DNA from 3 places in the Photorhabdus kleinii genome. Region 2 is predicted to be linked to each of the others. Evidence: predicted binding sites of a transcription regulator. Region 2 holds the regulator's gene; each other region holds the start of a gene.
The links. The regulator Fur, encoded in region 2, represses iron uptake genes when iron is present. The targets are predictions, from matches to a motif close to ATAATAATGAGAACNACTATCAA.
Positions count from the first base shown of each region.

Region 1 (2,283 bases), on a different contig from region 2:
AGATTACAAATATCCTGCCAACCATCACCCATTATTCCCGATTGAATTGCCAACCATCCCATTGTTGTTACTAATGTCACAACTGTACTGATAATTACCCCTACACGAAGGCGCACATCAATCAGAACAGATAAACGCTCAGGAACCAATATGGCAGTAAATATGCTAAAACCAAACACTAACATAACTGCCACGAAATGAGTGAAGCGACAAAGAATATACAGCGTCGCTAGAGACATAATTATTTCACTGTAAAGCTATAGACACCTTTAGTCTTATGCCCATCAACAGAGACCACGCTCCAGTTAACATCATATCTCCCTGTCGTCAGTTTATCTTCGATAGGAAGAATAAGTTTCGTATTAGTTACCGGATCAAGCTTCAATTTTCCCGTTTTAATGGGTTTATTTTCCGGGCCAATCACTTTTATTTTACTAAAACTCAGCTCAATACCTTCAGAAAAGCTTAGCGTGATCACCTGCGGTGTATTTTCTACTGTAGTATCTTCTGCCGGAATTTGTTCTGTTAAATGCGCATGAGCCAAAGCTTGCTGGCAAGATATGGCAACAAAAAGGACAATTAAAGCAGATAATTTTCGGCCAAAAGAGCGGATTGTGCTAATGGTCATCAATAACCTCTTAATTTTCAAATGAATCTCTATATACCCGTCATCTTTCAAGTTGCCTCTTTGTTGGCTACACTCACTCACCCCGGTCACATAGTTACCTATGCTCCCGGGGATTCGCTCCCTTGCCGTCGCGATGCATCTTGAAATCCATAGGATATAAATTGTCATCATTTTATATCAAAAGAATTATTTTATCTGCGATAACTTACAATAAGAATTTCGTCTTGTGAACTATCGCGCAAAAATAAAGGAAAACCGCAGTATTGACTTTAAATACCTAAAGTTATTGCGACTACTGCGGCTAATTAATTCCATTTCATTAGACAGGATTTGCAGCAGCCAGACCTTTCAGATCCTTATCTAATAAGAAAAGTGCTTTACCATCCTCACCAACCATATCCAGTTTATCAAGGATAGATTTAAACAATTTCTCTTCTTCATGCTGTTCTGCTACATACCATTGCAGAAAGTTAAAAGTAGAATAATCCTGCGCGGTTATCGCCAAATGAGCCAGTTTATTAATTTCGGCAGTAATAAATTTCTCGTGTTCATAAGTTCTATTGAGTACATGAGATATAGATTCATAATCGGCCGAAGGTGCATCAATTTGCCCCAAACGTGGCATTGCGCCTGTATCACTCAGATACTCAAACAAGCGATGCATATGTTGCATCTCTTCCTGAGAGTGCGATTTAAAAAACGCAGCGGCACCTGGTAACCCTTGTTCACTACACCATGCACTCATTTGCAGATATAAATTCGCAGAATAGAACTCCAGATTCATCTGCTCATTTAATTTATTAACCATTTCTTGATTTAACATAATAGATACTCCAGTTATTAATTGAACTATATTATGCCAATTAAATGAAAATAATAAAACCCAATAATAAAAATAAATCAAAAATAAGTATCACATTGAAATATCAATATATTTTTTAATAAAAAAATGAAAATGAATCTCATTTAATATATTTAAATGAAAATGAATCACATTTACAAAATAATCTTCATCAAGGAATTTTGATATTTAATGATAATGAATATTATTTATATTTATAAAATAATCAATTCAGCCCTTGCCAGAAAAACCTGCTTGGATTAGTTTTATCACTTTGTGAATGAGAGAGACACTGATGAAACATAATCTGGCCGAACTTTCTACAGAGAATATGGACAAAGTGAATGTTGATTTGGCAGCTTCTGGTGTAGCCTTTAAGGAACGTTACAATATGCCGGTACTTCCTGATACAGTTGAACAAGAACAACCCGAACATCTGCGGCAATATTTTCAACAACGTTTAGTGCATTATCGCCAATTTTCCAAACAATTTTCCAATTTACCCTACGAGCCAAAAGGCCGCTGATCATCCAGTAAGAATGGGTAACCACCGGATAACCGGTGGTTATATACCCTATGGATTTCAAGATGGATCGCGGCGGCAAGGGAACGAATCCCCGGGAGCATAGAGAACTATGTGACCGGGGTGAGTGAGTGCAGCCAACAAAGAGGCAACTTGAAAGATAACGGGTATATCCAATTACTGATCTGCAAACCTATCTGTTGCACTAATAAGCTGATGTAAAATACCCGGCTCATCAAATGAATGCCCTGCTCCTTCAATGATATGTAATTCCGCTTCCGGCCATGCCTG
Region 1 covers NZ_JAJAFY010000001.1:145,914-148,196, reverse strand. The annotation lists gene copD (copper homeostasis membrane protein CopD) at 1-239, opposite strand, end outside; gene yobA (CopC domain-containing protein YobA) at 242-628, opposite strand; gene ftnA (non-heme ferritin) at 948-1,451, opposite strand; gene LG003_RS00665 (DNA polymerase III subunit theta) at 1,765-1,995, shown strand; gene pip (prolyl aminopeptidase) at 2,170-2,283, opposite strand, start outside.
Region 1: a site for Fur is predicted at 1,572-1,594, ahead of ftnA (non-heme ferritin). Genes of this name have one in related genera too.

Region 2 (2,283 bases):
ATAAAACAAGAGGTTATATTATCCTATGGCAATTATAGGTATATTTTTTGGCAGCGATACCGGCAACACAGAAAATATTGCCAAAAAGATCCAAAAAATTCTGGGTTCCGACATTGCAGAAGTTCATGATATTGCCAAGAGCAGCAAAGAAGATATCGAACAGTTCGATATTCTGCTGCTCGGCATCCCTACCTGGTACTACGGTGAAGCACAGTGTGACTGGGATGATTTCTTTCCTACTCTGGAAGAGATCGATTTTGAAGGGAAGTTGGTCGCCCTTTTTGGTTGTGGTGATCAAGAAGATTACGCGGAATATTTCTGCGATGCTATGGGAACTATCCGTGACATTATTGAACCCCGCGGCGCCATTATTGTTGGTCATTGGTCAACCGAGGGCTATCACTTCGAAGAATCAAAAGGTCTGGCTGATGATAGCCATTTTATTGGGCTTGCTATTGATGAAGACCGCCAACCAGAATTAACAGAAGAGCGTGTTAATGCCTGGACTAAACAGATCTACGAAGAGCTGAGTTTGTCAGAAATTCTTGCAGGATAGCGGCCTATCCCAGTAAGCGTAATTGGTGCAGGCCATTTCTTATCAATAGTGAACCCACGGTAGGTGAGAAGTGACTCGCTTCACTCGCACCTGTGGGATCGCATTCAAAGGCTATTACTTTTGTCAGAACACTGCTTAAATCCGCTTTTCACTACGAAGAATGGCAAAAAACAGCCTAAGTATGATAAATAGTAAGGTTATTCCTGCGTTTTATAAACGATTATTCTGGCAAAATGTATAATGAAAGTTAAGGTTAACGTGGTTTTCATTTTCATTAGCCATGCCTATAATCATAATCTGATAACTAACTGGTACTTTTTGAAGTATCACTAAGTTCACTTTACTGAGTAACAGGACTGAATCCGCATGACCGACAACAATAAGGCATTAAAAGATGCTGGACTTAAAGTTACACTTCCTCGTCTGAAAATATTGGAAGTGTTACAGGAGCCTGAATACCACCATGTCAGTGCGGAAGATCTCTACAAAAAACTGATTGATAACGGTGAAGAGATTGGACTTGCTACTGTCTACCGCGTGTTGAATCAGTTTGATGATGCCGGTATTGTCACCCGTCATAACTTTGAGGGTGGCAAATCGGTTTTTGAACTCACTCAACAACAACACCACGACCATTTAATCTGCCTGGACTGTGGTAAAGTCATTGAATTCAGTGACAAATATATCGAAAGACGCCAGAAGAACATTGCTGAGCGTTATGGGATTAAGCTTTCAAACCACAGTCTTTATTTATATGGTCACTGCTCTGCCGGTAATTGCCGCGAAGATAGTAGTGCACATGATGAGAAATAATTCACGCCTGAACCGCTAATTTTTTATCTACCTAGAGAGGGGAACCCATCAGGGTTCCCCTCTTACTACAACATTATCATGCCTTTACGTTATCAATTCGACTATAACGTTTACCATCCGGGCTGACAGAACGGATCAACACATCACCCCTCACTCTTGGGCGTTTATGGTTGTTATAAACTTCCCAGTTACGACCGCCATCAGTCGAATACTGGATTACCAATCCAGGCAGAGCAACATTAGCCCGCAAGATACCCCGTTTTACCTTAGCCCCCGGAACCGGCAGACGATAAGCAATACCTGCTTTATCCAGTTTACTAAGTTCACGTTGCCCTATCAGGTTAGCGAATCGAGTCCAGTCGCGATTAAGCGCATCTATATCGACTTTATACGTTTCTCCACGCTTATATACCTGGCCCGGAACATAATCCAGCTCCCAACCGGCCCGGTGCCATGCCCGTTCTGCCAGCGGTAACAAGCGCGGATAAATCATATATTCCATCTGTTCATCAGTCCGAACCGTTTCACTCCATCCTTGACCTGAAAGCCCATAAGCGCCCGGCCACGGTTTATCACTTTTCGCACGGAATGCATTACCATCACGGTCAATGGAAGTTTCAGCATTTTGAGGTATGTTATTGGGTGCAAAACTAAAGATCTTAGCTTCATCGTTAAAACGAGCCGCCCAATAATAGCCACGCTCCTGTGGATGAACTTCATATGGCATATCCAGATAAATATAATCTGGGCTAGATATCACCACTTCATAGCCCTTATTTGCCCAATCATTGACTGAATCAAAGCCGCCATCGTAGAGAGCGTCCCAGAAATTCACCCCAACGCGTTTGGTGGCAAAATCTTTAGCGCTGCCAACATGTTTAAAACCATCCTGCCACGCCTGCATCCTTTCAATG
Region 2 covers NZ_JAJAFY010000016.1:11,583-13,865, forward strand. The annotation lists gene fldA (flavodoxin FldA) at 26-556, shown strand; gene fur (ferric iron uptake transcriptional regulator) at 923-1,369, shown strand; gene LG003_RS10080 (beta-N-acetylhexosaminidase) at 1,446-2,283, opposite strand, start outside.

Region 3 (2,283 bases), on a different contig from region 2:
CAGATAATCCGTAAATTGCTGTGGGGTTAATTTCTCTTTCAATTGAAAAGAGAACAGGCCACTACTGCCACTGAAATCACGGATAAAATTATTGTGACCGGGGCAGGAAGGCAGAGCGGGGTGATAGACTGCGGCGACTTCGGTTCGTTGTTGCAGCCAGCGTGCGATTTCAATACTGCTTTTTTCATGCTGTTTCAGACGAATAGCTAAAGTCCGTAATCCACGGCTGGCCATATAAACTGTATCGGCATCTGCCATTTGTCCCATCAAATAGGAACTCTCTCGCAGTTGTACACAACAGCGTTCATTAGCCACAGCAATACCTAACATTGCGTCTGAGTGACCAATAATATATTTGGTGCCTGATTGAATCGAAATATCGATGCCGAATTCTAGCGCTTTAAACAGCACGCCTGCTGCCCAAGTATTATCGATCATGATGACAATATCCGGATTGACTTGGCGCACTGCGCGGACAATCGCGGGGATATCTTGTACTTCCATTGTGATGGAGCCAGGGGATTCAAGAAACACCACTTTGGTATTGGGCTTAATCAGATCAGCAATTTCTTCGCCAATCATGGGATCGAAATAATCGGTGGTAATATTCATCCGTGACAATATCTTGTCACAGAAACTTTGCGTCGGGTCATAAGCCGAACCGGTTAATAGAATATGATCACCGGCGGCGGCAAAAGCGAGAATGGCATTACTAACCGCGGCAGCACCAGAAGGGTAAAGCATACAGCCGGCGCCACCTTCTAGTTCAGCCATTGCTGCTTGAAAAGAGAAATGAGTCTGTGTCCCACGGCGGCCATAAAACAGTTCGCTCTTGTCCCGGTTTTGCGTCGCATGTCTTTTGGCGGCGACAGAATCGAAGATCACCGATGATGTTCGCTGAATGATGGGATTGACCGCGCCTTGAGTAAATTTTTGGCTTCTACCAGCATTGACCAGTGAAGTTTCCAGTTTTTTTTCTGCCATGATCCATTGCTACCTTAGAACACTTCAATTTTTGAAATGGTGTAAAAAATAGAGTTAACACGTTAAAAGATTTAGACCTTTTTGTACAAAGGGATTAGAACAACTTGACGAAAATTCATCTCATTACCTGTGAGTAGGGGGTGCTTAACTTTATTTTGTGAAGGGGTAATACTTTTTTATTAAACAATAATGATAATTACTATCAAATCACTTAAGGTTTGATATTATCAGCCTGCATGTTCATTCAATCTGGTGAAGATGAGCAAAGACTCAGTATAAATAAGGTTAGTGAGATGACGAAAAGTAATTCACTGCTAAATAACAAGGTTTATAGCAAAGGGAGTAAAGGCCAACTGATGCGAAATTTGACTGTTTCAATAATATTAGCGCTCGGGCTGGCAGGTTCGGCATTGGCTGATACAGCACCAGCATCTGCAACAGAGACCAATAACACGGCGAAAACCGTACAGATTTCAGGGTCTATTCCGGCATCCCCCCCGGCGGTGACGGATGCAACTGCACCACTTGCAAATCAGATTGCGTTGCAAACGGCATCTGCGACGGAGGGCGCCCAAGTGACGCCGGTTGCAACGGATGAGGTTGCACCTAAAGCTCCTGCTGATGAAGCCAGCCTTTCTAGTGGCTTTGCTACTGATCTGTCTATTTGGGGGATGTATCAGAACGCTGATGTTGTGGTTAAGACCGTGATGATTGGCTTGGTGATTGCTTCTGTTATTACTTGGGCTCTGTTCTTCTCAAAAGGTACTGAACTGATAGCTGCCGGCCGTCGTTTACGTAAAGAGCAATTCGCTTTAACGGACGTGAATAGCCTTGATCAGGCTACGGAAATTGCCGAAGGTTTCAGCAAACACAGTATTGGCCGCTTGTTGCTGAGTGAAGTACAGGCAGAACGTCAATTATCTTCTGAGAGTACTGATTTGAATAGCACGAAAGAGCGTGCCGCTTTCCGTCTGGAACGTTCCGTTGCGGCTATCAGCCGTCATATGGGGCGTGGTAATGGCTATCTGGCAACCATTGGGGCGATTTCTCCTTTCGTTGGTTTATTTGGTACGGTGTGGGGAATCATGAATAGCTTTATCGGTATTGCCCACTCACAGACAACTAACCTCGCGGTTGTGGCGCCGGGTATTGCGGAGGCCTTGTTAGCGACAGCACTTGGTTTGGTCGCAGCGATCCCTGCCGTTGTGATATATAACATCTTCGCCCGTATGATCGTTGCTTACCGTGGTCAGGTTGGTGACATGGCGGCACAGTCAATATTACTGCTTGGCCGTGATC
Region 3 covers NZ_JAJAFY010000006.1:111,648-113,930, reverse strand. The annotation lists gene metC (cystathionine beta-lyase) at 1-984, opposite strand, end outside; gene exbB (tonB-system energizer ExbB) at 1,278-2,283, shown strand, end outside.
Region 3: a site for Fur is predicted at 1,168-1,190, ahead of exbB (tonB-system energizer ExbB). Genes of this name have one in related genera too.